DNA from 4 places in the Streptomyces sp. NPDC001493 genome. Region 1 is predicted to be linked to each of the others. Evidence: riboswitches for the same ligand, from Rfam matches in the RefSeq annotation. Region 1 holds a riboswitch; each other region holds the start of a gene.
What was found. Region 1 has a riboswitch for cyclic di-AMP ahead of ACWCWD_RS23630 (M23 family metallopeptidase). Riboswitches for the same ligand answer to the same signal wherever they lie in the genome.

Region 2: it holds a riboswitch for cyclic di-AMP, as region 1 does, so the genes downstream of both, ACWCWD_RS34490 (M23 family metallopeptidase) here and ACWCWD_RS23630 (M23 family metallopeptidase) in region 1, are expected to answer to the same signal.
Region 3: it holds a riboswitch for cyclic di-AMP, as region 1 does, so the genes downstream of both, ACWCWD_RS17825 (transglycosylase family protein) here and ACWCWD_RS23630 (M23 family metallopeptidase) in region 1, are expected to answer to the same signal.
Region 4: it holds a riboswitch for cyclic di-AMP, as region 1 does, so the genes downstream of both, ACWCWD_RS28310 (M23 family metallopeptidase) here and ACWCWD_RS23630 (M23 family metallopeptidase) in region 1, are expected to answer to the same signal.

The regions. Positions count from the first base shown of each region.
Region 1 is NZ_JBSFHV010000017.1:67,209-74,379, reverse strand. It holds gene ACWCWD_RS23640 (hypothetical protein) at 1-382, shown strand, start outside; gene ACWCWD_RS23635 (tyrosine-protein phosphatase) at 411-1,220, opposite strand; cyclic di-AMP (ydaO/yuaA leader) riboswitch at 1,649-1,805, shown strand; gene ACWCWD_RS23630 (M23 family metallopeptidase) at 1,808-2,671, shown strand; gene ACWCWD_RS23625 (SGNH/GDSL hydrolase family protein) at 2,852-3,676, shown strand; gene ACWCWD_RS23620 (STM4011 family radical SAM protein) at 3,685-4,578, opposite strand; gene ACWCWD_RS23615 (STM4012 family radical SAM protein) at 4,586-6,025, opposite strand; gene ACWCWD_RS23610 (STM4013/SEN3800 family hydrolase) at 6,033-6,839, opposite strand; gene ACWCWD_RS23605 (STM4014 family protein) at 6,997-7,171, opposite strand, start outside.
Region 2 is NZ_JBSFHV010000039.1:18,661-25,831, forward strand. It holds gene ACWCWD_RS34485 (M16 family metallopeptidase) at 1-1,322, shown strand, start outside; cyclic di-AMP (ydaO/yuaA leader) riboswitch at 1,535-1,702, shown strand; gene ACWCWD_RS34490 (M23 family metallopeptidase) at 1,716-2,480, shown strand; gene ACWCWD_RS34495 (GntR family transcriptional regulator) at 2,733-3,428, shown strand; gene ACWCWD_RS34500 (HPr family phosphocarrier protein) at 3,596-3,877, opposite strand; gene ACWCWD_RS34505 (bifunctional acetate--CoA ligase family protein/GNAT family N-acetyltransferase) at 4,388-7,171, shown strand, end outside.
Region 3 is NZ_JBSFHV010000011.1:169,179-176,349, forward strand. It holds gene ACWCWD_RS17810 (DUF501 domain-containing protein) at 1-248, opposite strand, end outside; gene ACWCWD_RS17815 (FtsB family cell division protein) at 378-893, opposite strand; gene eno (phosphopyruvate hydratase) at 988-2,274, opposite strand; gene ACWCWD_RS17825 (transglycosylase family protein) at 2,613-3,353, opposite strand; cyclic di-AMP (ydaO/yuaA leader) riboswitch at 3,357-3,539, opposite strand; gene ACWCWD_RS17830 (transglycosylase family protein) at 3,829-4,929, opposite strand; gene ACWCWD_RS17835 (cytochrome P450 family protein) at 5,036-6,382, opposite strand; gene ACWCWD_RS17840 (nucleoside triphosphate pyrophosphohydrolase) at 6,375-7,171, opposite strand, start outside.
Region 4 is NZ_JBSFHV010000023.1:109,748-116,918, reverse strand. It holds gene ACWCWD_RS28330 (FAD-dependent oxidoreductase) at 1-158, shown strand, start outside; gene trmB (tRNA (guanosine(46)-N7)-methyltransferase TrmB) at 151-1,107, shown strand; gene ACWCWD_RS28320 (PrsW family intramembrane metalloprotease) at 1,248-2,825, shown strand; gene ACWCWD_RS28315 (aldo/keto reductase) at 2,855-3,802, opposite strand; gene ACWCWD_RS28310 (M23 family metallopeptidase) at 4,021-5,076, opposite strand; cyclic di-AMP (ydaO/yuaA leader) riboswitch at 5,088-5,240, opposite strand; gene ACWCWD_RS28305 (PP2C family protein-serine/threonine phosphatase) at 5,533-6,660, opposite strand; tRNA gene ACWCWD_RS28300 (tRNA-Met) at 7,153-7,171, opposite strand, start outside.

The DNA of each region.
Region 1 (7,171 bases):
GCACCCCCGGCCCGGACACACATGGGACTGGTGGGCGGTCGACGCCGCGGGCTTTCTCGTGCAGTTCAGCCACGGGCCCGCTCCGGTGCACCTTCTGGCGCACCTGGACCGGGTCGACGCCGCAGCCGCGTGGGCGGAGGAGAACCGGGCCGCGTGGTTCGGCGGTGACTCCGTGCCGCTGCATGCCTTCGACTGCGACGGCGTGTTGCCGACCTACCGGCGGCACGGTGTCCCGGACGCTCCACCGCGGGTGTCCGACGCGCCCGCGGTCGTGGCCGACGTCGCGGTCCTGGTCGAACTCGACCGGGCGGTGGGGAACGCCTGGACGATTCACCTCGATGAGGGGTGGGTCCGGGCGGCCGGGCCGGGATCGTCCGGCTGACCGGCCGCCCGCGACCCGACCGCGAGGCCTACGCCTCGTCCAGCAGCCGCTCGCGCAGCCGCTCCCGGGTCTCGCCGGAGAGCCGCAGCCCCTCGGAGAAGTAGCGCTCCGTCGTGCCCCAGTTCTCCTCGATGGTGGCGAAGGCGGCGTCCAGATAGTCGATGTGCGCCCCGAAGAGCGGGTTGAGCAGGCTCATCACCTCGGTGGAGACCACCGGGTCCGCGCTGTCGCCGCGCCGCAGGCGGTACCGGCGGTGGGCGTCGTTGGACTTGAGGTAGTCCGCCGCGATCGCGTCGCGCTCCACCCCGACCGCGAGCAGCGTCATCGCCATCGTCAGGCCCGCCCGGTCCTTGCCCGCCGCGCAGTGCATCAGCGCCGGCACGCTGTCCTCCGCCAGTGCGTGCAGCACCCGGCCGAGTTCGGCCGTGCGGTCCGTGATGATCGAGCGGTACGAGACGAGCATCCGTTCCGTGCCCTTACCGTCCGCGAGCAGTGAGCGCAGCTGCGCGATGTCGCCCTCGCGCACCAGACGCCAGAAACCGGCCCCGTCGGCGGGGTCGGAGAGCGGGATGCGGACGTTGCGGACGCCCGGCAGCTCCACGTCGAAGCCGTCCAGCTTCTGGTCGGCCGAATTACGGAAGTCGAAGACCGTGTGCAGGCCGAGCCGGCCGAGGAAGACGGCGTCCTCGGCGGTCGCGGCGGCGAGGTGACCGCTGCGGAAGAGCCTCCCGTGCCGTACCCGCCGACCATCGGTGGTGGGCAGCCCGCCCACGTCCCTGAAGTTACGGACCCCGCTCAGCTCGGGTTCGGCCGGCGAGAACTGCGGCACCTGCGTCACAGCGGCTCCTCGGTGCTTCTGCGCGCCGGCGCTGCTCGCCGACGTCGGCTCGTCGCGACCCTACGACATCGCTCCGCGGCGGCGAAGCGGTGGCGGCGGCTCCTCGAAGGCTGAGGAACCGTCATCAGTGATGTGCGCGACATGTCCGTATTGTATGGATTTCCAGCAACATCACCCGTTTTTAGGGGAGATGGTGGGTGATCTGGTGAGCGGGATCATATCCGTGACCGTGCGTGGCCGGGGCGCCGGAGGACTCTCCGTCCGTCGTGCGGAATGCCAAGATCCGTAATCCACGGAGGGTGACCGGAAAAGAGTGCCGAAATCGGCGTGCGGATTCCGTTCCGCTTGCGATGGCTTGTTCCGTCCGGCCCGGCTCGATTACGTTCGCCATCACTCCGGACGGACCGCCTAATCCTGCCGCCGCCCGGAATTCGCACTCACTCATGCGTGGCAGGAGCGGGGGACCCAGGTAAGCCGCCGACCGGAGTTGTTCCGGCCGGCTCGGGGTGAAGTCGCGTTCAGCGCGACCGGGCATCTCCAGCCCGAACCCGACAGCTCACCTCGTAGGCGCCGGAGAGGAATTCCCCATGCCCATCCCGGGTAAGCACCGTCGTAAGAAGTCCGGCCCGATCGCTCGCGGCATCCTCGCCGTCGGAGCCGGCGGCGCCGTCGTCGCCCTGCCGCTCCTCGGAGCCACGGGTGCCCACGCCGCCGAGCAGTCGGCCCCCGTCGCCGCCCAGTCCGCCAAGGCCTACAAGGTCGTCCCCGGCGACTACCTGGCGAAGATCGCCGCCCAGCACAAGATCAAGGGTGGCTGGGAGAAGCTCTACCAGGACAACCGCGAGGTCATCGGCGGCAACCCGAGCCTGATCCTCCCGGGCATGAAGCTGACGCTCGGCGCCCAGGCGTCCGGCTCGGCCTCCACCGCGTCCTCCGCCAAGGCCGAGACCGCGAAGACCGCGGCCAAGACCGAGACGAAGGCCGCCCCGGCGACCAAGACCGAGTCCGCCGCGACCACCACCAAGGCCGCCGACAGCAACAGCACCGGCTGGACCACCCCGATCGCCAACGCGACCGTCACCACCCCGTACCACGCCTCCGGCTCCATGTGGTCCAGCGGTTACCACACCGGCTCCGACTTCAGCGCCGCCACCGGCACCGTCGTCCGCGCCGTCGGCCCCGGCACCGTCGTCTCCGCCGGCTACGACGGCGCCTACGGCAACGAGGTCATCATCAAGCACGCCGACGGCATGTACTCCCAGTACGCGCACCAGTCGCAGCTGATGGTCTCGGCCGGCCAGACCGTCACCGGCGGCCAGCAGATCGGTCTCTCGGGTGCCACCGGCAACGTCACCGGCCCGCACCTCCACTTCGAGATCCGCACCACCCCGAGCTACGGCTCGGACGTGGACCCGATCGCCTACCTGCGTCTCCACGGCGTCTCCATCTGAGACCACTCCCGATGACGGTCGTCACGATCCGTCAGGGCTTCGAGGGGCGGTACGCGCAAGCGTGCCGCCCCTCTACTTATTCCGGCTTTACCAAAACCTGACCGGGTGGTCTATCTCACCCCACGTCAACCCCTTCTTACGGTCGCGTAGGTCACATTGAAAGAGGCAAGATATGTGGCCGTGGCAGACGATTCGAGAATCCAGAAGACAGACATCATCGGGTCGTACGCGGCGATCGGCGACAGTTTCACCGAAGGAGTCGGAGACCCCGGACCCGACGGGACCTATGTCGGCTGGGCGGACCGTTTCGCGGTTCTCCTGGCGGAGCAGCTTCCCGTCCTCGACGAGGCGACGAGCTCCGATTCCCCGCGCGGGGAATTCCGGTACGCCAATCTCGCGGTACGCGGACGACTCCTCGACCAGATCGTCGAGGAGCAGGTCCCCCGCGCCAAGGAGCTCGCACCGGACCTGGTGAGCTTCTGCGCCGGGGGCAATGACATCATCCGGCCCGGCACCGACCCGGACGACCTGGCGGAGCGCTTCGAGCGTGCGGTCGCCGACCTCACCGACGCCGTCGGTACCGTCATGGTCACCACCGGATTCGACACCCGCGGCGTGCCGGTCCTGCGCCACATGCGCGGCAAGATCGCCACCTACAACGTCCACCTGCGGGCCATCGCGGACCGCTACCACTGCCCGGTGCTCGACCTCTGGTCCCTCCGCTCGATCCAGGACCGCCGTGCCTGGGACGACGACCGGCTCCACCTGTCCTCCGGCGGGCACACCCGGGTGGCACTGCGCGCCGCGCAGGTCCTCGGCCTGGAGACCCCGGCCGACCCCGACCAGCCGTGGCCCCCGCAGATCCAGCGGAACACCTTCGAGGTGCGGCGCGACGACATCCACTGGGCACGCGAGTACCTCGTGCCCTGGATCGGCCGCCGGCTGCGCGGCGAGTCCTCCGGCGACGAGGTCGCCGCGAAGCGCCCGGACCTGCTGCCGCTCTGAGCGGGGCGCTACACCAGGGGAAGCCGGAGACGTGACGGGCCCGCCGCGGCGGGCCCGGCCGGCGCCGCCGGAATCCGCTCCAGGACACCCCCGGCGAACACGTCGTACAACGGCAGCGACTCCAGGTGCACGTACCCGATGTGGCAGTCGCAGACCGCCAGCGGGCAGGCCCTCGGGGCGAGCGCCCGGCGGTAGCTCCCGTCGTAGAGACCGCCCAGCTCCTCCTTGACGAAATGACACCGGCGCACGGTGCCGTCCCCGTCCACCGAGATCACCGACTCCCCGGTCCGGCACGGCAGCCCCGCCGAGCGGTGCGGATGGCGGCTGTACGGGAACAGCGGGTCGAGCGCCGTCCAGCGCTCCGCCTCCGCGTCCGTGTACGTACGCCCCTCGGCGGCGTTCACCCACAGGTACACCCGCTCCGGCAGGTCCGCCCGCAGCCTCCGCGCCTCGGGGAGGTGCTCCTCGAAACCGACGACGCCCACGCTGTACCGCACCCCCGCCGCGGTCAGCTCCCGGCACTTGCCGAGGAACCGGTCGTACGGGGTCTGGCCGGGGTGGTACGTGCACCAGAGCGCCAGCCGGTCCGGGTCCGCCCCGGACAGCCAGTCCGTCCTGCCGCTGAGGTTCGTCTGGATCGCGACCCGAGCCACCTGCGGCAGGTGGGACAGCTCGACCAGCGCCCGCCGGTACCAGGACCGCACCAGCCCCTCGCCCCACGGGGTGAAGAGCACCGAGAGACGGTCCCCGGTCTGTGCGGCGACCCACGCCGTGAAGCGTTCGAGCGCCTCCCGGTCCGCCGTGAGCTGTTCCCGGCTGTCCCGCCTCTTGGCGAACGGGCAGTACGGGCAGTCGTAGTCGCAGGAGGCGAGCGGGCCGCGGTAGAGGATCGTCAGGTCCACGCGCCGCTCACCTCGCCTCGTACGCGGCCATCGCGGCGCGCACGGCGGGGGAGAAGAGTGCGGGGCCGAGCGCGTCGGAGTGGGCGAGTCCTTCCGGGGACAGCCGCAGGAGGTCATGGCCGCTGTTGCTGCTGCTGTTGCCGCTGTCCAGCCAGCCGAGCTCCGCGAAGCGGGCCAGCTCCACGGGGAAGTCGTCCACGGGGTCGCTGCCGAACCGCTGCCGGTACTCGGCGCGCGGCAGCCCGGCGGCCTGGAGCAGCGACTGCAGGAGATGGCGGCGTCGGGGCTCGTCGCCGTCGACGCGGCGGCCGTGCTCCGCCCGGGTGAAGTCCCCGGTGGTGGTGAAGCGGTCGATGATGTTGCGGATCTGCCCCATCTTGACGGCGTAGTCGAAGGAGTAGTGCAGCGACGAGGTGTAGGAGCGGGCGCCGCAGCCCAGGCCGACCATGCCGTCCGTCTGGCAGGCGTAGTCGTCGGGGCCCTCCTGGGGCGCGTCGGCGCGGCGGAACATCCGCATCGAGACCTGTTCGTACCCGTGGGCCAGGAGGTGGTCGCGGCCGGTGCGGTAGAGGTGGAGCCGCTGGGCGTCCCAGGCGGTGTCCGCCGCCGCCCGGGCCTCGGGGCCGCTGCCTTCGGCGAGGCGGCCGAGGCCGGTCAGGGGGCGCACGTACAGCGGGTAGAGGTACAGCTCCTCGGGGCGCCAGACCAGGGCGGCATCCAGCGAGGCGAGCCACGACCGTGCGGTCTGCCCGTCGATGCCGTAGATCAGGTCGATGTTGAGGACCGGTATCCGGGTCTCGCGGATGCGGCCGAGCGCCGCTTCGACGTCGGCCCGGCGCTGCGGGCGGACCGCCGCCCTGGCCTCGCCGTCGATGAAGCTCTGCACACCGATGCTGATACGGGTGGTGCCCCGGTCGGCGAGCACGGCGAGCCGCTCGGCGGTCGCCGTGGACGGGGAGGTCTCCACGGACAGCGGCACCGCGCGCAGATCGGCGCCCATCCTCTTCTCCGCGATGTCGCAGAGCCGATCCAGCTCGCCGGCGGTCAGGAAGGTGGGCGTACCGCCTCCGAACGCGGCGGCGGCGAACCGTACCGGTCCGTCGTCGCCCAGCGCGTCCCGTACGGCGGTCGCCTGCCGGTCGAGCGCGTCGAGGTAGCGGGTGGTCAGCTCGTCGGGGGCGCCGATCCGGGTGAAGAGGTTGCAGAAGCCGCAGCGGACCTCGCAGAACGGTATGTGGGCGTAGAGCTGGAGAGCGTCCTTGCACTCCCCGGCCCACAGCTCGCGCAGCGCGGGGCGGTCGCCGAGCTCTTCGTAGGCCGTCTTGTGGGGGTAGGCGTAGACATAGCTCTGGTACGGCCGCTCGGTCGCGCCGGTGGCGGGCGCTCCGGCCGGGGCGGGAGTGGCGGCGGGTGTTGCGGCCGGGGCGGTGGGGACAGTGGTGGTCATGGTCGGGTCAGGCCCCCGGTTCGAGGAAGAAGTGGGCGTACGGAACCGTCCAGACGGCCTCGTGGCCGAGCCGGTGACCGGTGTACCCGTCGTCGCCGTAGGCGGTGCCGTGGTCGGAACAGACGATGGCGAAGCAGCGGCGCCGACTGCTCGCCGCCGCGAAGAGCCTGCCGATGTGCCGGTCCACGTACTCCAGCGCCGCCGCGTGGGTCGCGCGCGAGTCACCGGCCTCGGCGGTGGCGCCGGGCAGATGGAACCAGTTCGGCTGATGGAGCGCCGAGACGTTGACGAAGAGGAAGAGCCGCTGATCGGCCGGGAGCGCCGCCACGACCTCCTCGGCACGGGCTACCTGCGCCTCGAATGAGGTCGGCGAGGCCACGCCGAACTCCGGCTCCCAGTGGCTCTCCGCGAAGAGGCCGGGCAGCACCGAACCCAGGGGCGGCTGCCGGTTGAAGAAGCCGACGCCACCGACGCACACGGTGCGGTAGCCGACCTCTTCCAGTCCGCGCGGCAGGTCGGGGGAGTCGTACACGAAGGTGCGGCCGGCCGTCGTCTCACTGCCGGCGAAGCGCGCCGCGAAGAGCCGCGGGTGGGGGCCGGGCGAGGCGGGGGTGGGCAGGAATCCGGCGAAGATCGCCTGGTGGGAGGCGTAGGTGAAGCTGCCGGGAGCGTGCCGCTCCTCCCAGGTGCCGCCGGGAAGATGCCGGGCGAGATTCGGCAGGCGGCCCGCCGCCGCGAGCTCGACGGCGACGTCGTGACGGAGGGTGTCGAGCGTGACGAGCAGCAGATCGTGACTGCCGACGACGGCGTTCATGTCGGGTGTGCCGCCGTCCCGGGCGGTGTCGAAGGGGACGGTACCGACGGGTGCCGAGCCGGTGGGCGCTGCGGTGGCGGCGGCAGTGGTGGTGGCGACCGGGTGCGCCGCGGCGGTGCGATCGGTGGAGGCCAGGCCGGGTGTGAGGGGCGTGGGGTCAGGGGGCTGCGGTGGCACGGTCGTTCCTTGCTCGTTCGTCGGATGCGTTGTCGTTGCCCGTGGGGGCGTCGGCGTGGGCCCGCACGACGGCGGCGACCTGCGCGGCGTAGGTGTCCTGGCCCTCCGCGCCGCTGCCCGGCAGACCGGTCAGGCCGGGCAGCAGATCACCGAAC
Region 2 (7,171 bases), on a different contig from region 1:
AGCGCGGCACCCTGCCCAACGGTCTGACCGTGCTCCGCAGCCACCGCCCCGGCCAGCAGGTCGTCGCGGTCGAGATCCACCTCGAAGCGCCGCTCGACGCCGAACCCGAGGGCCTGGACGGCGTCGCCACCATCATGGCGCGCGCCCTCTCCGAGGGGACCGACAAGCACAGCGCGGAGGAGTTCGCCGCCGAGCTGGAGCGTTGCGGCGCCACGCTCGACGCGCACGCCGACCACCCGGGCGTCCGGGTCTCGCTGGAGGTTCCCGCCTCCCGGCTGGCCAAGGCGCTCGGCCTGGTCGCCGAGGCGCTGCGGGCCCCCGCCTTCGCCGACAGCGAGATCGAGCGCCTGGTGGGCAACCGCCTCGACGAGATCCCGCACGAGCAGGCCAACCCCGCGCGCCGCGCCGCCAAGCAGCTCTCCAAGGAGCTGTTCCCGGCCACCGCCCGGATGTCGCGCCCGCGTCTGGGCACCGAGGACACCGTGCGGCGGATCGACGCCGCGGCGGTGCGCGCCTTCTACGACGCCCACGTCCGCCCCGCCACCGCGGTCGCGGTCGTCGTCGGCGACCTCACCGGCATCGACCTGGACGCCCTGCTCGCCGACACCCTCGGCGACTGGTCGGGCGACGCAGGCACCCCCCGCCCGGTGGCGCCGATCACCGCGGACGACACCGGCCGCGTGGTCATCGTGAACCGTCCGGGAGCCGTGCAGACGCAGCTGCTCATCGGTCGTATCGGCGCGGACCGGCACGACAGCGTCTGGCCCGCGCAGGTCCTCGGCACGTACTGCCTCGGCGGCACGCTCACCTCGCGGCTCGACCGGGTGCTGCGCGAGGAGAAGGGCTACACCTACGGCGTACGCGCCTTCGCCCAGGTGCTCCGCTCCACGGCCGGCGGTCCGGATTCCGGCCCCGCCGGTGCGGCGATGCTGGCCATCAGCGGCTCGGTGGACACCGAGTCCACGGGCCCCGCGCTCGACGACCTCTGGAAGGTCCTGCGGACCCTCGCGGCGGACGGGCTGACGGACGCCGAGCGCGAGACCGCCGTGCAAAACCTGGTGGGGGTGGCTCCGCTCAAGTTCGAGACGGCCGCCTCCGTCGCGGCGACCCTCGCCGACCAGGTCGAGCAGCAGCTGCCCGACGACTTCCAGGCCCACCTGTACGCACGGCTCGCCGAGACCGGCACGGTCGAGGCGACCGCCGCGGTGGTCAACGCCTTCCCTGTGGACCGGCTGGTGACGATCCTGGTGGGCGACGCGGCGCAGATCGCCGATCCGGTCCGTGCGCTGGGCATCGGCGAGGTGACGGTCGTCAGCGGCTGACCAGCCGTCAAGCACACGACCGGGTAGGCCCGGCCGCGACCCCGGTGGGAGAGATCCCGCCGGGGTCGCGGCGTTTGTCCTCTTTGCCATGAAGAGTGGCTGTCTGCCCTGTGGGATACGCTACAAAACTCCCTGTCCGTTTGGTGATCGAAAGCACCGCGGCCTAGCGTCGATCCGGCTGTCCGCCGACTGTGTACCGCACTCGCGGTGCCGGACAGTCATCGCCGAGTCCCCGTCAGGCGCGAGCCTGGGGAGCCGGGGACCCGCGAAGTCCCTGGGGTGAATCGGGCACCCGTGTCTCGTGAGAGGCGCGAACGCCCGTAGGAGACCTTCCTGCTCCGAACCCGTCAGCTAACCCGGTAGGCGAGAAGGAAGGAAAGGATCCGCTCCTCCATGGCGTTCACCCGTGCCACCGGGACGCATCGCGCCCCGGGCCGTCTGACGCGCTCCACCGCCAGGTTCGCCGGCGTCGCGGCCCTCGCCGCCACCGGCGTCGTCGGCTCGCTCGCCTCCCCGGCCCTCGCCGCCGACTCCACCCTCCCGTCGCCCGGTACGACCGGCCTCATCGAGGCCGTGACGCTCGGGGACTCCATCGCGGACCGGATAGCCGACCAGGCGGCGGCCCAGCAGCGCGGAGCGGAGGCCAGGGCGAAGGCCGAAGCGAAGGCGAAGGCCGAAGCCGCCGCACGGGCCAGGGAGGCCCGCGAGGAGAAGGCGCGCGCCGCCCGCGCCGCCGAGCGCGCCCGCCTGAACTCCTTCCACCTGCCCATCGCGGGCTCGTACATCAGCACCGGCTACAAGTCGAGCGGCTCGCTCTGGTCCTCCGGCAGCCACTCGGGCGTCGACTTCCACGCCGCCACCGGCACCCCGGTCCTCGCCGTGGGCGCGGGGACGGTCGTCGAGGCCGGCTGGGGCGGCGCGTACGGCAACAACATCGTGCTGCGGATGACGGACGGCACGTACACGCAGTACGGCCACCTCTCCTCCCTCGGTGTCTTCGTCGGCCAGCGCGTCTCCTCCGGGGAGCGGATCGGCCTCTCCGGCGCCACCGGCAACGCGACCGGCCCGCACCTGCACTTCGAGGCGCGTACCGGCCCGGAGTACGGCACCGACATGGATCCCGTGGCCTATCTGCGGGCCCGCGGCCTCACCGTCTGACCCCGGCCGCCTCACGCGTCCGGCCCCGCGGTACCGCCGCCCGGCCGCTGCCGGGCACCCCGACCGTCCCGAAGCCCCGGCCCGTGCCGGGGCTTCGGCATATCACCCGAAACCCCTCCGGCCACCGGCTCCGCAGGCAAAAGATATGTGCGAATTCCGGTACGCCATCGGAAATTCACTCAGATTGCAATAGAGTCACGGTGCAGGCTTCGATCGGCCGCGTTTCGCGGGGATTAAGGCGGAGGTTCGGACATGCGCATTCCCGCGCACTCGGTATGCACGGCAATCCGTGACGACATCGTCTCGGGCGTCTACGAACGCGGCAGCCGCCTGACCGAGGAGCTTCTGGCGCGGCGTTACGGCGTCTCCCGTGTGCCCGTGCGCGAAGCGCTGCGGACCCTGGAGTCGGAGGGGTTCGTGGTCACCCGCAGACACGCCGGTGCCTGCGTCGCCGAGCCGACGGAGCAGGAGGCGGCCGACCTCCTGGAGGTGAAGCTCCTGCTGGAGCCGCTGGGCGCGGCCCGGGCCGCGCAGCGCCGCACCGAGGCGCACCTCAAGGTCCTGCGCGGACTGGTCAAGCTGGGGCAGGAGAGGGCCCGCCGGGGTGAGGGGGAAGACCTGCGTTCCCTCGGCGGCTGGTTCCACGAGACGCTCGCCCAGGCATCCGGCAGCCCCGGCCTCATCGCGCTGCTGACGCAGCTCCGGCACAAGATCGCCTGGATGTACGCCGTCGAGCAGCCGGTCCGCCCCGTCGAGTCGTGGGCCGAGCACGGCGCTCTCGTGGACGCGGTGGCCCGGGGCGACGCGGAGCGCGCCAGGGGGCTGGCCGTGCAGCACGCGGAGCGTTCCCTGGCCGCGCACCGGCCGCGCCGGCCGGTCCGAGCGGTGAAACAGGCCCGGGTGAGCACTTTGCAACATCCCGTAAACACCTCGGGTGCCCGTCATTAACAATCGCGCCGTATACAAATAGCAGAGCGAATTGAAGGCGCTTTTTCGTGCTGTCGGAATTCTCGTCCTCACGGCTGCCCGGGAAATGACTGAGCCGCCCCGCCCGGTAGGGACGGTGCGGCTCGGCCGAGCGAGGAATTTCTTCACGGAGTCCGGCGGGAGGGGGATCAGACCGTTTCCGGGAGTTCGTCGAGCCCCTCGGCGACCAGCTTGGCCAGTCGGTCCAGTGCGGCGTCCGCGCCCTCCGCCTCGGAGGCGAGCACGATCTCCTCGCCGCCCTCCGCGCCCAGTCCGAGGACCGCGAGCATCGACGCGGCGTTGACCGGGCTGCCGTCGGCCTTGGCGATCGTCACCGGGACCCCGGAGGCCGTGGCGGCGCGGACGAAGATGGAAGCGGGGCGGGCGTGCAGGCCTTCGGCCCATCCGACGTTGACGCGGCGCTCAACCATGGTTCTGCCCTTCGTGAATCTGCGATGTCCTGACGGTAATTGATTTGTCTAGACCATTGTGTCATGGGGGCGTGGACCTGCGTAGCCTCCCGGCGGCGGAGCCGCCCGGTGGGCTTCCCAGCCTGCCCCGGCACCGAATCCGCCGCGACCCGTGCCGGGCCGCGGCGATGCCCGTACGACCCTGAGCGCCCGCCTCGGACGGCGGCCCGGCGGCCGGGCGAACGGTGGCCGAACAGCCGGTCGAACGATGTCCGTACGGCAGTCGGACGATGTCCGGACGGCGGCCGGACGGTGACCGGACGGTCCGTCGGGCCGTGGCCGTACGGGCAACCGGACCCCGACCGGACGGGCGGCCGGAGGGGCAGCCGGACGGACAACCGCAAGGCCGGTCGTGCGAGCAGTCGTGCAGGCGGTGGTCCGGGCGGCCGGCCGGCCACCCGGACGCCCCGGGCGCGCGGGGCGACCCGCGCGGACCCTTCCCGGAACGTGGGACCGCCGTAGGCTTTGCCCATGCAGCCCACGCCGGAGCAGAGTCCGCATCACGCGTACCCCGACCACTGGGAAGCAGACGTGGTGCTGCGGGACGGCGGCACCGCCCGGATCGGGCCCATCACCCCGGACGACGCCGGACGGCTGGTCAGCTTCTTCGAGCAGGTCTCCGACGAGTCGAAGTACTACCGCTTCTTCGCCCCCTACCCCCGGCTCTCCGACCGGGACGTCCACCGCTTCACCCACCACGACTACGTCGACCGGGTGGGGCTGGCCGCCACGGTGGGAGGGGAGTTCATCGCCACCGTCCGCTACGACCGGATCGACGACCGGGGCCGGCCCGCCTCCGCGCCCGCCGACGAGGCCGAGGTCGCCTTCCTCGTCCAGGACGCCCACCAGGGCCGCGGTGTCGCCTCCGTGCTGCTCGAACACATCGCCGCGGTCGCCCGGGAGCGGGGCATCCGCCGGTTCGCCGCCGAGGTGCTGCCCGCCAACACGAAGATGATCAAGGTCTTCCGGGACGCCGGCTACACCCAGCAGCGGAGCTTCGAGGACGGCTCGGTCCACCTCACGCTCGACATCGAACCCACCGCCGAGTCGCTCGCCGTGCAGCGCGCCCGCGAGCAGCGCGCCGAAGCCCGCTCCGTCCAGCGGCTCCTGGCCCCCGCCTCGGTGGCCGTGGTCGGCACCGGCCGCGCCCCCGGCGGGGTGGGCCGGACCGTGCTCCGCAACCTCCGGCACTCCGGCTTCACAGGGCGCCTGTACGCCGTCAACCACGCCTTCGCCCCCGACCGGGGCAGCGTCGACGGGGTCCCCGCGCACCGCTCGGTGGGCTCCATCGGCGAACCGGTCGACCTCGCGGTCATCGCCGTCCCGGCCGAACGGGTCCCCGAAGCCGTCGCGGACTGCGGGGAGCACGGAGTGCGGGGCCTGGTCGTCCTCTCCGCCGACTACGCCGAGCGGGGAGCCGAGGGCCGCGAGCGCCAGCGCGCGCTGCTGCGCCAGGCGCGCTCCTACGGCATGCGGATCATCGGGCCGAACGCCTTCGGCATCATCAACACCTCCGGTGCCGTCCGGATGAACGCGTCGCTCGCCCCCGAATCGCCCGCGCCCGGCCGCATCGGCCTCTTCACCCAGTCCGGCGCCATCGGCATCGCACTCCTCTCCGGTCTCCACCGGCGCGGCGCCGCGCTCTCCACCTTCATCTCGGCCGGGAACCGCGCCGACATCTCCGGCAACGACTTCCTCCAGTACTGGTTCGACGACCCCGACACCGATGTCGCCCTGCTCTACCTGGAGTCGCTCGGCAACCCGCGCAAGTTCACCCGGCTCGCCCGCCGCACCGCCGCCGTCAAACCGGTCGTGGTGGTCAAGGGCGCCCGGCACAGCGGCGCCACCCCGCCCGGCCACGCCGTGCCCGTCAGCCGCATTCCCGACGCCACGGTCTCCGCCCTGATGCGCCAGGCGGGCGTGATCCTCGTGGACACGGTGACCGAGATGATCGACGCGGCCCTCCTCCTCGCCGACCAGCCGCTGCCCGCGGGCCCGCGGGTGGCGATCCTCGGCAATTCGGAGTCGCTCGGGCTGCTCACGTACGACGCCTGCCTCACGGAGGGACTGCGGCCCCGGCCGCCCCGGGACCTGACCACGGCGGCCGGACCCGCGGACTTCCGCGCGGCCCTGGCCGAGGCGCTCGCCGACCCGGCCTGCGACGCGGTGATCGTGACCGCGATCCCGCTGGTCGGGGGCGAGGGAGAGCTGCAGAGCGGCGACGGCGAGGTGCTGGCGGCAGCCCTGCACGAGGCCGTGGCGGCCCGGACCGCCGGACCGGCCAAGCCGGTGGCCGTCGTACACCTGGAGATCGGCGGACTCGCCCAGGCCCTGGCGGCCACGGCCGGTACGCGCCCGCCCACCACGCCCGCGGGCGACGGGGCCCCCGGCGGCCCCGCACCGGACGCGGACCTCGCGGTCACCCCGTCCTCCCGTTCGGCATCCGGTACGACGGCGACGCGCCCGCCCGCTCCCGACGGGACGCCCACCCCCGTACCGCCGCCCGATGCCGGATCGTCCGCGGAACCCGGGGCCCACACGCCCGCCCCCACCGGCCGGATCCCCGCCTACCCGGCCGCCGAGCGGGCCGTCCGCGCGCTGAGCGAGTCGGTCAAGTACGCCCAGTGGCGCCGCCAGGCCGCCGCGCCGGGCAGGGTGCCCGAGTTCCTCGACGACACCATCGACGAGCCCGGCACCGCCGCGTTCATCGACGCGCTGCTCGGCCCGGACCCCGACCCGCGCGGCCGGCCGCTCGGCCACGACGAGGCCCGAGGGCTGCTGGGCCGCTACGGCATCGACGTACGGGCGACGCTCGCCGCCCCCGACGCGGCCGCCGCCGTGGCCGCCGCCGCGCGACTCGGCTGGCCGGTCGCCCTCAAGACCACCGCACCCCATCTGCGCCACCGCGCCGACCTGGGCGGCGTCCGTCTGGACCTCGCCGGGGAGGACGCGCTGCGCCGGGCGTACGGCGAACTCACCGAACTCCTCGGCAAACCCGCCGAACTCCAGCCCGTCGTGCAGTCCATGGCCCCCCGGGGCGTCGACACCGTGGTGCGGGCCTCGATCGACGCCGCCGCCGGAGCCGTGCTCTCCTTCGGCCTCGCGGGCACTCCCTCCGAACTTCTCGGGGACATCGCCCACCGGCTGGTTCCGGCCACCGACCGGGACGCCGCCGAACTGATCCGCTCCATCCGCGCGGCACCCGTGCTCTTCGGCTGGCGCGGCTCGTCGCCCGTCGACACCCGGGCGCTCGAA
Region 3 (7,171 bases), on a different contig from region 1:
ATGACGCCGTTCGCCTCCAGCGTGCCGATCGCGGAGGCGGCGCGCGGGCACGTCAGGTAGTACGTCGTCGGGAACGGCGTGCCGTCCTCAAGACGGGGCTGGGTCTCCACCACGTCCGGGTTGCCGCAGGGGCAGCGGTGCGCGATGGCGCGCAGCCCGCGCGGCGGCCGTCCGAGCTGCTGCTCGAACGCGGCGATGTCCGCGTCGGTGGGCGGAGTGGATTCGGTCTGCGGAGGGGGCGTGTCCATGCCTGCCTTGGTTCTGCTCGGAGGTGCTGCTGTGGGGTGCGGTGCGCCGCGGGGTACGCCGGAAGGCGCGGTTCTTGCTCGGACCAGTGTGCCTGGCGGACCGGTGTGCCCGGCCGGGCGGGGCGTGGCTCAGCCGCCGTGGGAGGAGCTGTCGGAGGAATCGTCGGAGTCGCTTCCGGAGCCGTCCGCGCTGTCCACGCCGTCCCAGAGGTTGGAGTGCCAGGGCCGGCCGCCGGCGCCGGGTTCGCCCCGATCGTCGCCCGCCGCGTCCGGGTCGACGACGGTGTAGCCGGTCTCGCCGGGGAGGACGTAGTGGAGGTGTTCGCGGGCGAGGCGGCGGATGTACGCGTCGTCCTGGAGGCGGGCCTTCTCGTCCCGCAGCTCCTCGGCGCGCTTCCCGGCGTCCTGGAGCGTCCGCTCCTGGTCGGCGATCTCCTCGCGCTGGGAGACGTACTGCCGCATGGGATACGCCAGCGCCACGATCAGGGTGCAGACGATGAGCGCCAGGAACGCGGCGCGGCCGGTGAGCCGGGAGCGGTGGGCCTGGCGGCGGTTCTGGGAGCGGTAGACGCGGGCCGCCGTCTGCTCACCGAGCAGCCGCAGCCTGGTCGCGGTGGAGAACCGGTCGCGGTCCTTCACGGCCATGTTCATGCCTCCCCGTCACGCACGTCCGTCCCCGCACACGGTACGGGACCGAGTGCGGGGACGGACGGAGGCTGGTGCCCTCACGGGCAGTGGATCAGCCCTTGAAGCGGGGGAACGCCGAGCGGCCGGCGTACACCGCGGCGTCGTCGAGGATCTCCTCGATGCGCAGCAGCTGGTTGTACTTGGCGACGCGGTCCGAGCGGGCCGGGGCGCCGGTCTTGATCTGGCCGCAGTTCACGGCGACGGCGAGGTCGGCGATGGTGACGTCCTCGGTCTCACCGGAACGGTGGGACATCATGCACTTGAAGCCGTTGCGCTGGGCGAGCTCGACGGCGTCCAGGGTCTCGGTCAGCGAACCGATCTGGTTGACCTTGACGAGCAGGGCGTTGGCCGAGCCCTCCTCGATGCCGCGGGCGAGGCGCTCGGGGTTGGTCACGAAGAGGTCGTCGCCGACGATCTGCACCTTGGTGCCGAGCTTGTCGGTGATGACCTTCCAGCCGGCCCAGTCGTCCTCGTACAGCGGGTCCTCGATGGAGACCAGCGGGTACGCGGAGACGAGCTCCTCGTAGTACTCGGTCATCTCGGCGGCCGAGCGGGACTTGCCCTCGAACTCGTACTTGCCGTCCTTGTAGAACTCGGACGCGGCGACGTCGAGCGCGAGCGCGATGTCGCGGCCGGGGACGAAGCCGGCCTCCTTGATGGCCTCGACGATGAGGTCGAGGGCGGCGCGGTTGGACTCGAGGTTCGGGGCGAAGCCGCCCTCGTCGCCGAGACCGGTGGAGAGGCCCTTGGTCTTCAGGACCTTCTTCAGCGTGTGGTACGTCTCGGCACCCCAGCGAAGGGCCTCGGAGAAGGACTCCGCGCCGATCGGGGCGATCATGAACTCCTGGATGTCGACGTTGGAGTCGGCGTGCGACCCACCGTTCAGGATGTTCATCATCGGAACGGGCAGCAGGTGCGCGTTCGGGCCGCCGAGGTAGCGGAAGAGCGGGAGGTCGGCAGCCTCGGAGGCGGCGTGGGCGACGGCCAGCGAGACGCCGAGGATGGCGTTGGCGCCGAGCGAGCCCTTGTTCTCCGTGGCGTCCAGGTCGCACATCGCCTGGTCGATCAGGCGCTGCTCGGTGGCGTCGTAGCCGACGAGCTCCGGGCCGATCTGCTCGATGACGGCGAGGACGGCCTTCTCGACACCCTTGCCCAGGTAACGCTTGGGGTCACCGTCGCGAAGCTCGACGGCCTCGAACGCGCCGGTGGATGCGCCGGACGGAACGGCAGCACGGCCCGTGCTGCCGTCGTCGAGACCAACTTCGACCTCGACCGTGGGGTTACCCCTCGAGTCGAGGATTTCCCGGGCTACGACGACGTCGATGGACGGCACGAGCATCTCCTTCTGGGATGTGACGCTGACTGTGCGGGGCTCTTGAGCCTTGCGACTAGAGCCTAACCGGACACAGGACATCGGCCAGCCGACCGTCCGTCCAGTGACACGGCGAGCCTACACATTGTTTCCGTACGGAACATAACGTGTGGCGATACGGCGTACGGCGGCCTGCCGTACGCCCGGGAAAGGATGCTTCTTCTTCCCCTCCCCCGGACCCGGCCCACGGCCGGACGCTCCGGGAAAAGGCCCTGGCCCGGCGTGCGGGGGGAGTGCGCGCCGGGCCAGGGAGTGGGAAAGGGGTGCCGCCGGACACCCCCGTTCCGGGGAGGAGAGGTTCGTGACTACTTCAGGTGGAGCTGCTGACCCGGGAAGATGAGGTCGGCGTCGTCGACGATGTCGTGGTTCAGCTTGAACAGCTTCTGCCAGCCGCCCTTGACGCCCTGCTTCTCGGCGATGGTGCTGAGGGTGTCGCCGGCGACGACCTTGTACTCGCCGTCGCCCTTCTCGACCTTGTCGCCGGTCGGCGTGGTGACGGTCTCGGACTTCTCGGCGGCGGGGCGGTCCTCGCTGCGGGAGGCGGTCTGCGAGTCGGTGGAACGGTCCGGCGTCGACGTGGAGGCGCTGCCGCCGGTCGAGGTGGAGCCGGTGCTCGCGGAGGTGTCGGTGCTCGCGGAGGAGGAGCCCGTGTCGACGCCCGGGTCCACACCGTCGTTGGTGAGGCCGCCGGCGCCGGCGCAGGACCAGGCGCTCGGACCCTGCATGTCGAGCAGCACCTCGGCGGTGGCGATCTGCTGCTCCTTGGTGGCCAGGTCGGCGCGGGGGGCGTACTTCGTACCGCCGGCGGCGGCCCAGCTGGACTGCGAGAACTGGAGGCCACCGTAGTAGCCGTTGCCGGTGTTGATGGACCAGTTGCCACCGGACTCGCACTGGGCGACGGCGTCCCAGGTGGAGACGGAGGCGGCGGAGGCGTTGGTGGCGCCCATCAGCGGGAGGGCGATGGCGGCACCGGCGACGCCGGCGAGCGTGGCCACACGGACGGCCTTGGACGAGCGGCGGTGCTTACCCTTGCTGGACAGCAGCATGGAAGATCTCCTCACCGACGCCTACGAGGTGAGCTGTCGGGTTCGGGCCAATGAGTTGCCCGGCCACACGTCCTTGCGTGTGGCTTCACCCCTAGCTGGTCCCGGCCCGCCCGTCGTTTCCGACGGGCCGTCCGATTCCGGCGGCTTACCTGGGTCCCCCGCTCCTGCCTACGGCGCTTTCGCGTCTGTTCCCTTCGACCGACGGCAGGATTCGGCGTGACGGTCGACGGGGCCCGCGGTGCGAGCGGCTCTGACCGTAAACAGAGGGAACCCCCACATTCAATGATGGACATATCAGACAATCAGACCTTACTGGCCATGCCTGAATAACCGTTTCCGCAGGTCAAAGCGGACATCTGCGAACCCCTGTGACCACGACACGCCGAAACAGCGAAGAGACCCATGTCTCACTTTCGCAAAAGTGGACATAGGCCCCCTAACTGCCCCTCTTTTCGGGCGTTTTTCCCGAGTTTGATCAGTTGGCGGGAGCGGTCTCCGCCGTGTCGGGAACGGTCTCCGGCGTGTCGGAAGCGGTCCCGGTCGCCGTGGAAGCGGTCGACGTGGTTCCGGTGGCCGTCTGCGTGGACAGGTCGAGCTCCTGGCCGGGCAGGATCAGGTCGGGGTTCGAGCCGATCACGTCCTCGTTGGCCTGGTAGAGCTCGGTCCAGCCGTCCGTCAGGTGCTGCGCGTCGGCGATCGCCCAGAGGTTGTCGCCGGACTGGACCGTGTACGTCCCGTCCGTCGCGAGCGCCGCGTCGTCGCGCGCGTCGCTGTCGCCGCGCGAGGCGTGCCGGCCGGTCTCGCGCGAGGCGTCGGCGGCGGCCTCGTCCGGGTCGGGCGTGCCGCGGTGCTTGCCGCCCGTCGCGGTGTCACCGGTCGCCGCGTCCGTCGCGCCGTCCGTCGTACCGGCTGTCGCGCCGCCCTTCGCCCCGCTCTTGCCGGGCGTGGTGCTGCCCGGGGTGGCCGAGCCGGAGGGCGAGGGGGTGACGGAGGCGTCGGGGCTCGGCGTGGCGCTGCTCCCGGTCGAGCCGGTCGAGCCGGTCGAGTCCGTCGCGCCGGAGGTACCGGTCGAGCCCGAGGTGTCCGTCGACCCCGTGGTGCCGGTGGAGACGGGTGCGCCGTCCGCGTCCGGGATCGTGCCGGCCGAGGCGCCCGCGTCCGCGGCGGAGACGGAGCCCGGGTCGACGCCGATGAGCGAGCCCGCGGGCGCGAGACCGGAGATGACCGCGCACCCGGGCCACGCCTGCGGGCCCTTGGCGTCGAGCACCTTCTCGGCCACGGCTATCTGCTGGGTGCGGCTGGCGAGGTCCGCGCGCTGCGCGTAGTCCGTACCGCCGTAGGCCGCCCAGGTCTCCTGGGAGAACTGCAGTCCGCCGTAGTAGCCGTTGCCGAAGTCGGCGCTCCAGGTGCCGCCGCTCTCGCATTCGGCGACCTTGTCCCAGGTGGTCGCGTCCGCGGCGCCGGCGCTGCCCGCGGCGAGGAGCGGAATCGCCAGGGCGGAGCCTGTCACGCCGGCTGCGACGACGATGGCGGGTGCCTGGCGAGGGCGGCGGTGTCTGCCGTTCGCGGAGCCCATGGGAGTGCCTTCCGTGTGACTGACGGGTGAACTGATGCGTCGAACCGTGAACCTAGCGGGACTCGAACGTGTGTCACAAGTCGATCCCTCGCAGATCACGTGAACATCACAGTGTTGACGGAGCGTCACTTCTGTCGGGCGCCGGTCCCGGCGTGAACTCCACCGGAAGAGTGCGCAGTCCACGCATGATGAGCCCGCCACGCCACCGCAAATCGGCTGTTTCTCCCGCAAGACGCAGGTCAGGAAGGCGCCTCAGCAGGGTCGCGAGGGCGGTCCGGCCCTCCAGTCGGGCGAGCGGCGCACCCACGCAGTAGTGGATGCCGTGGCCGTAGCCGAGGTGCTGATTGTCACGCCGCGCGAGGTCGAGCGTGTCGGGGTCCTCGAAGCGCGCGGGGTCGCGGTCGGCCGCCGCGAGCACCACGAGCACCGGGTCGCCTGCCGCGATCTCCTCGTCGCCGATGGTCAGCGGTTCGGTGGCGTACCGCCAGGTGGCCAGCTCCACCGGGCCGTCGAAGCGGAGCAGCTCCTCGATGCCGGTGGCGAGCAGCTCCTCCTCCCCCGCCGCCAGGGACGCTTCCAGCCGGGCGCGTTCCCCGGGGTGACGGAGGAGGGAGTAGGTGCCGTTGCCGATGAGGTTGACGGTGGTTTCGAACCCCGCGAAGAGCAGGATGAAAGCCATCGCGGCGGCCTCGTTCTCCGTGAGGTGCTCGCCGTGGTCGCTGGTCCGGATGAGCTCGGAGATCAGGTCGTCGCCCGGGTTCTCCCGCTTGCGGTGGATGAGTTCGGCGAGGTAGGCGCGCATCCGCTTCACCGAACGCGCCACCCCGCCGCGCGGACCGCCGCCGTGGCGGATCATCATCCCCGCCCAGTCCCGGAAGTCGTCCTGGTCCTCCTCGGGGACCCCGAGCAGGTCGCAGATGGCGTAGATGGGGAGCGGGAACGCGAAGTCGTGGATGAGGTCGGCGGTGCCCGCGGCCACGAACCGGTCGATGAGCCGGTCCGTCAGCTCCTGCACGCGGGGCGCGAACTCCGCGACCCGGCGCGGGGTGAACGCCTTCGACACGAGCCGGCGCAGCCGGGTGTGGTCGGGCGGGTCGATGTTGAGCAGATGGGTCATCAGCTCGGCCTTGCGCTCCCCGGGGATCCCGGTCTTCCCCTTGGCGTGCGCCGACCCGGCGTGGTGGACCGGGTTCTTGGAGAGCCGGTTGTCGGCGAGCGCCTGCCGCGCGTCCGCGTACCGGGTGACCAGCCAGGCTTCGACCCCGCTGGGCAGCGTGGTGCGGTGCACCGGGCTGTGCTCCCGGAGCCAGGCGTACGCCGGGTACGGGTCGGTGGCGAACTCCCAGGTGAAGAGTTCGGGGGCGGCGGGGGCGCGGTGCGCGGGGCATCCGGCGGGGGCGGGACCGGGTTCGCGGTCCGCGGTGCTGTCGTCGTTCGCCGGCCGGTCACTCATCGACGGTGTCCGGGGCGCCGATGCCCTCCGCCGCGAGGATCGCGTCGCGGTAGGCGCGGGCCGCCGCGCGCAGGGCGGCTTCGGGGTCGACGCCCTCGGCCTCGGCGCGGACGGCGAGGGCGAGCAGCTCGTAGCCGAGGGTGTCGCCGGCGGGCGGGGCGACGTCCAGGTCCGACCCGCGGACCCGGCTGCCGAGCTTCGCCGCGAGGGCCAGCGCGGGCTGACCGAGCGGGATGCCCTCGGTGACCGAGTCGCGTCGCTTCTCGACCGCTTTGGTGCGCAGCCAGTGCGCGTGGACGTCGTCGGGGGTCTCGGCGGTCGCGTCGCCGAAGATGTGCGGGTGGCGGCGGATCAGCTTCTCCACCAGCCCGCCCGCCACGTCGTCGACGGAGAAGGGGGCGTCCTCGTCCTCCTCGGCGATCCGCGCGTGGAAGACGACCTGGAGCAGGACGTCCCCGAGCTCCTCGCGGAGTTCGTCGCGGTCGCCGTCCTCGATCGCCTCGACGAGCTCGTACGTCTCCTCGATGGCGTACTTCGCGAGGCCCCGGTGGGTCATCCGCGAGGTCCACGGGCATTCCCGCCGGATCAGGTCCATGACCTGGACGAGGTCGAGGAGCCGGGCGCCCGGCAGGTCGTACGAACCGGGGAGCAGCTCCAGGTCCGGCATCTGCACCCGGCCGGAGCCGCCGAGGCGGGCGAGTCCGTCGGTGAGCCGCTGGTCGCCCTCGCCGCCGACCAACACCACCACGGTCCGGTCGCCGACGCAGGCGTCGACCAGTTCCTCGGCGG
Region 4 (7,171 bases), on a different contig from region 1:
AGGAGGCCCCGCACACCGTGCACGTGCTCCACACCCCCGCGGACGCCGCGCTGGCCACGGCGCTGCCGGTGGGGCGGGAGATCGCCCGGCGGGTGCTGGCCCTGGCGCAGGGGGCGGGGTGGAGGCCGCCCGCCGTAGAATCGGGGCATTGTGTCTGAGCAGCCCCTGAACCCCAGTACGGAGCCCGGCGCGCGCGACGAGACCGCCGAGGCCCCCGCCATCAACGCAGCCGTGACCGCGGATATGAACGCGGACCTGAACGCGGACGTGAACGCAGCCGCGAGCACCACCGAGGACACGGCCGACGCGGAACCTTCCGACGCGGAAGCCGCCGACGCCGCCGCCCGCCGGGCCGCCTCCTTCGACCGGCAGCGCCGGTTGCGCCAGGAGCCGCGTTTCCCCGGTGGCCCGGCCGCCGACCCGGCCGGCTCGCACCACGAGCGCCGCATCCGCAGCTTCCAGCCGCGCCGCAGCCGGGTCACGGTGGGCCAGCAGGACGCGCTGGAGCGGCTCTGGCCGCAGTGGGGCTTCGACATCGACGGCCTGAGCGTGCTGGACCTCGACCAGATGTTCGGCGGGCTGCCGGTCGTGCTGGAGATCGGTTTCGGCATGGGCGAGGCCACCGCCCAGATGGCGGCGGACGACCCGGCCACGGGCATCCTCGCCGTCGACGTGCACACCCCGGGCCAGGGCAACCTCCTGCGCCTCGCCGAGCAGGCCGGTTCGGCCAACGTGCGGGTCGCCAACGGCGACGCGATCATCCTGCTCCGCGAGATGCTGAAGCCGGAGTCCCTCGACGGCCTGCGGGTGTACTTCCCCGACCCGTGGCCCAAGGTCCGCCATCACAAGCGGCGGCTGATCCAGCCGGACTTCCTGGACCTGGTGTCGGGGCGGATGAAGCCGGGCGCGGTGATCCACTGCGCGACCGACTGGGAGCCGTACGCGGAGCAGATGCTGGAGGTGCTGACCGCGCACCCCCGGTTCGAGAACACCCGGCCCGACGGCGGCTACGCCCCGCGTCCCGCGTTCCGGCCGCTGACCCGGTTCGAGGGGCAGGGCCTGGACAAGGGCCACGTCGTCCACGACCTGCTGTTCGCGAGGGTCTGAGACCACGACCTGGTCTTCGCGGGGGCCTGAAAGCCCGTCCGGGCCCCTCGGCGCGGGTCTGAAAGCCCGTCCGGCCCCTCGGCGGGGGCCGGACGGGAACCTCCTGGTCGTTTGTCGGTCCCGCTCGTTAGGGTCGGGACATGTCCGCCGGGTCAGAGCAGCACCAGCAGCACCAGCCCGCCGTCCCCGTGCTCGAGGAGCAGCGGATCGGCGAGATCCTGGGCGCCGTCCCGGAGCGTGCCCACTGGCGCTACCGCCCGCGCCGCGTCGGGATGGTGTGGCGCAGCAAGGCGTTCCGCGCGGGCGCGGTGATCGTCACGCTCGCCATCTGCGGGCTGCTCATCCTCGCGCTCGTGCGCAGGGAGACCGGCACCGAGGGGTTCCTCGTCGGTCTCGGGCTCGCGGTGCTGCCGGTGCCGCTGCTGATGTCGGCGTTCCGCTGGCTGGACCGGGTCGAACCGGCGCCCTGGCGGAACCTGCTGTTCGCCTTCGCCTGGGGTTCGTGCGCGGCGGCGCTGGTCGCGATCGTCGCGAACTCCTTCGCGACGTACTGGATAGCGAACCTCTCGGCGGACCCCTCCGGCGCCGACACCCTGGGCGCCACGGTCGTCGCGCCGATCGTCGAGGAGAGCGCCAAGGGCGCCGCCGTACTGATGCTCTTCCTGTTCCGCAGACGGGAGTTCGGCGGGGTCGTCGACGGGATCGTGGCGGCGGGCTTCACCGCGACCGGGTTCGCGTTCAGCGAGAACATCCTCTATCTCGGCAGTGCCTTCGGCGAGGACCGGCAGCTGGGGACGGTGGGAATCGCCTCGGTGACGGTCGGCACCTTCTTCGTACGGATCGTCCTGTCGCCCTTCGCGCACCCGGTGTTCACGGCGCTCACGGGCATCGGCTTCGGTCTCGCCGCCGCCGGGCGCGGCGGCAGGCTTCGACGGATCGCGCTGCCCCTGCTGGGGCTGGTGTGCGCGATGGGTATGCACGCCCTGTGGAACGGTTCGGCGACCTGGCGGCCGTACGGCTTCTACCTGGTCTACGGCGTCGTCATGATGCCGGTGTTCGGGCTGCTGACCTGGCTGGCGATCTGGTCGCGCAGGCGGGAACTGCGGACGCTCGCCGCCGAGTTCCCGGCGTACGCGGTGGCCGGCTGGCTCACCCCGGCCGAGCCGCTCGCGCTGGGCTCGATGCGCGCCCGGGGCATGGCCCGTGACCTGGCCCGGCACTGGCACGGCGCGTCGGACCGGGCCAGGGGCCGGGCGGCGGCCCGTGCCGTCGCGGAGTACGAGTCGTTCGCGACCTCGCTGGCCGCGCTGCGGCGGGACGCCCGGCGCGGTGCGGTGGGCGCCGACTTCGCGGCGCGCGAGCAGGAGTTGCTGCACCACCTGTGGGAGCGCCGGGACGTCGCGGCCCCCGCGCTGAGCCAGGCGGCCCGCAGCGTGTTCCGCCCGGCCGTCCGCCGCCCGCTGCCCGTCCCGTACGGCCCCGCGGCGCACGGGGCCCACGCGGCGCACGGGGCCCACGCGGCGCACGGGGCCCGGGGCTACGCGCCCCCGGCCGCGGCACCAGCACCGGCACCGTACGGAACCGGTCCGGCGTCCCCGTACGCCCCCGGGCCGCAGGCCGCCCCATCACCGGCCCCGGCCCCGGCCCCGGCCCCTCAACAGCCGCCGCCGCACCGGCAGTACGGCGGGCACAACCCCTATCTGCACCCGCCGCAGTAGCGGGCCTGATCAGTGCCCCTGGTCCGCGCTCAGGCGGAGGCTTCGGTGAGCCGGTCCAGCTCCTGGCCGGTCAGCGTGAGGTCGGCGACCGCGAGCAGCGCGGGAAGCTGTTCGGGCGTACGGGCCGAGGCGATCGGCGCCACGACCGTGGGGCGGGACGCGAGCCAGGCCAGCGCGACGGTGGCGATCTCGGCCCCGTGCGCTTCGGCGACGGCGTCGAGCGCGCTCAGCACCTTCCGCCCCCGCTCGGACTCCAGGTACGCTCCGGCCTTCCCGGCGCGGGCGCTCTCCACCTGCGTACCGGGCCGGTACTTGCCGGTGAGGAAGCCGGATGCCAGCGCGGAGTACGGGACCGCGCCGAGACCGGTCTCGGCGGCGAGGTCCTGGGCGGGGCCCTCGTACGTGTCGCGGGAGACCAGGTTGTAGTGCGGCTGGAGGGCGACGTACCCGGCCAGTCCCTCGCGCTCGGAGAACGCGAGCGAGGCGCGCAGGCGTTCGGGGCTGATGTTGGAGGCGGCGATCTCGCGGACCTTGCCCTCCTTGACCAGCTGGTCGAGGGTGGTGACGATCTCCTCCACCGGGACGCCCTCGTCGTCGTAATGGGTGTAGTAGAGGTCGATGTAGTCGGTGTCGAGCCGCCGCAGGGACTCCTCCACCGCGCTCTTGACCGTGCCGGAGGCGAGCCCCCGGTACTCGGGGTGGGCACCGGCCTTGGTGGCGACGACGACGTCCGCCCGGTTGCCGCGGGCCTTGAGCCACTTGCCGATGATGGTCTCCGACTCACCGCCCTGATTGCCGGGGACCCAGGCGGAGTACGCGTCGGCGGTGTCGACGAAGTTGCCGCCGGCCGTGGTGTAGGCGTCGAGGACGGCGAAGGACTGGGCCTCGTCGGCGGTCCAGCCGAAGACGTTGCCGCCGAGGGCGAGGGGGAAGACCTCGATGCCGGACGTTCCGAGCTTGCGGAGAGAAGAAGTCATGAGGGGTTCAACGGAGTGGACGGAGAGCCGTATTCCGGTCCGGGGCTCCGAATCGCGGCCGTCCGCCGCCCGGGGCGCGCTCCTGGCACGTACTCCGCGTCCGTGCTCGGGGCCGACGCGGAGCCGCGGATGGAAAGAGAACCGGCAGCCCTGACGCCCTGGGGGGGGGTGGGGCGTCGAGGCTGCCGGGGTTCGGGGGCTCAGCCGTGCGCCGAGCGTCAGACCGTGAGGCCCTTGCCGGTCAGCCAGGCCATCGGGTCGATGCCGGTGCCGTCCGGGGTGTGGACTTCGAGGTGGAGGTGCGGGCCGGTGACGTTGCCGGTGGCTCCGACGCGGCCGATGGTGTCGCCCGTGCTGACCTGCTGGCCGACGACCACGTCCATGGAGGACTGGTGGCAGTACCAGATCTCCGTACCGTCGTCGAGCTCCAGGACCGTGCGGTACCCGTACGAGCCCGACCAGCCCGCGGACTTGACCGTTCCGCCGTGCACGGCCTTGACCGGGGTGCCGGTCGGCGCGGCGAAGTCGAGGCCGGTGTGCTGCCCGGAGGCCCACATCGTGCCGGCCTCGCCGAAGGTGGAGGTGATCGTGTACGCGGAAGTGGGGAGCGAGTAGCTGGCGGCGAGCTTGGCGAGCCTCTCGGCCTCGGCCTTCTTCGCCGCGGCCTCCTCGGCCGCCTTCTTCTCCGCGGCGGCCTTCGCCTCCGCCTCGTCCTGCTGCTTCTTCGCCTCGGTGGCGGCCTTGGTGGCGGCCGCCGCCTCCTCGGCCGCCTTCGCGTCCGCGTCGGCGGCGGACTGCTGCTGCTCGGCCTGCTGGAGGATGCGGGCGCGCAGGGCCTCGCCCGCGTCGGTGGCGCCCTGCTCGGTCTCGGCCGTGGTGAGCCCGGCCGTGGTGAACGGCGCGGCCGCCGCGACCGGGGCCGGGGCGTCGTGGGACTCGACCGCGGTGATCAGAGCGCCCAGCCCGGGAACGGACTTGGCGTCGGGAAGGTTGTCCGCGAGCGAATCGGGAAGAGAGATGGAGACCGGCGGCTTGCTCTGCGCGGTGGCCATGCCGCCCGCACCGACGGCCGCGATGACGCCGACCCCGAGGACGGTGGAACTACGCGCGAGACCACGCTGCTTGGCCACGCGGTGCCGGCCGCGGACGGGGCGGAGGGAATCCTCGGTGGGGTTCCATTCCTCCCACGCCTTGTCGGAGTCGCCGGGGGAGCCGAAGCCGTCGAGGGTGGCAAAGGGTGACGGGGCTTCTGGGGCAGGCTGGTTGGACGCCACGGGGGCGCACTCCTTTCCTTCCTTCTCGCCTACCGGGTTAGCTGACGGGTTCGGAGCAGGAAGGTCTCCTACGGGCGCCTGACGTCTCTGACGAGACACAGGTGTCCGATTCACCCCAAGAAGTGGTTCCCCGGTTCCCTTGCGGAATTCGGCGCTCGCGCACGGCGCCGTCTCTGACGACGGCTGGGACGACCGCGCTGCGTTATCGAACGTTAATAGACACACGGCTCCGATTCCAAGCCGTTCCCCTTGATCATTCCCACTTCGGGGCGGGATTTACCACCGCATATCACCACTCATCGGGGCGACTTGCGGACTGCCGGTGCACCCCGACTTTTCTGACGGTGTGTCATATGTTATCGAGCGGCACCGGTCTGCTACGGACCGTCGCCGCATCCGTCCGGCAGCCCCGGGGAAGCGCGGAAGCGCCCCGGGACGACGGCGCGCACCACCGCGTCAGCCGTCCCCGCGGCCCACGATCGGCACGGTGGTCCGGCGCTCCGGCTGGTCCTCCGCCGGCCGGGCGACCGCGAGCAGCGCCAGGTCGTCCGTCGAGCGGCCACCGGTGTGCAGGCGGACGTCGTCGGTGAGCGCCGTCAGCAGTTCGTCCGGACCGGGGAAGATCCGCCCGCGCAGCCGCTCCGCCGGGTCGTAGAACACGCCTGCCCGGTCGCGCGCCTCGGAGAGCCCGTCCGTGTAGGTCAGCAGCGTCGCCCCCGGCGGCAGTTCCCACTCGTCCACCTGGTCCGGCCAGGCGCCCAGCGCCATGCCGAGAGGGAGTGCGGGCATGCTCGGCCGCAGCACGTCCAGCGCCCCTCCGGCATGGAGCAGCAACGGCTCGGGGTGGCCCCGGTTGACGATCCGCAAGGTCGCGGAGCCCTCCGGGATCTCGGCGAGCACCGCGGTGACGAACCCCTCCACCGGGTCCAGCCCCCCGCGCCGCGCGGCGTCCCTGGCCAGCGCCCGCTCCAGCCGCTGCGCCACGCCCTCCAGCGTCTCCTCCTGCTCGGCGGCCTCCCGGAAGGCGCCGATGATCACCGCCACCGCCTCGACCGCGTCGAGCCCCTTGCCCCGTACGTCACCGAGCACGAGGCGCACGCCGTACGGGGTGTCCGCGACGGCGAACAAGTCGCCGCCGACGTACTCGTCCGCCTGCGCCGCCTCGTACCGCGCGGCGACATGGAGCCCGCCGACCCGGTCGGCCGGAACGGGCAGCACCGCGCGCATGGCGGTCTCCGCGATGATCCGGGCGGAGGCGAGCTGCTCGTTGCCGCGCCGCACGACGCCGTTGATGACGAGCGCCAGCACGGCGGTGGTGAACACGGTGAGCGTCTCGATGATCGGGACGATCTGCCCGATGGTGCCCACGTACACCCGCATCGCGATGACGGCGGCGAGCGAGGCGACACCGATCCGGATGGTCCCCGCCCGGGAGGCGAACGGAGCGGCGATGAGAGGGGCGGCGACGAACAGGGGCACCGCCGTGAAGCGGGGCGGTGAAGCGATGTCGAATACGAGTCCGCCGGCGATGAGCAGGGCAGGCAGCATCCGTACGAAACGCCGGGCGCCCACACCCCCGGCCATCCAGCCATGCTCGTACAGCGGTTTCCCCACCTCTGCGCTTCTCCTGCCCTGTCCCGCCACGGCTGCGGAACCTACCGCGCCCCGCCCAGGCTGGCCCGAACCGCGCCGCGCGGCGACTCCCCGTCGTCCATAGGGGGGAGCGCGCGACTCCCCTTCGAGCGCCCCCCATCGCCGGCGTACGCCGGGCGGTCAGGACCGGCGAAGCGATGAGTTCCGCGCCGCGCCGCGAGCCCCGGCGCGCCGCACACGGAAGCGGCGGACCGGTTACCCGGCCGGCCGGACGCCCGTCCACGCATTCGGTCGGGCGGCACGGACCGCGCAGGCGTGCGAGACATTTCCTGGATGGACCATTTCATGCCCGGTACGGCAGATCGTTATGCCGCGGGACCGCGTACGCGAGCGGGCGGCAGGGCCGAGCGGTGACGAGCGGGCACAGGGCCATGGAAACGACTCGGGCCCGGCACGCTGTGCGTGCCGGGCCCGGGCCTTCAGTAGCGGGGACAGGATTTGA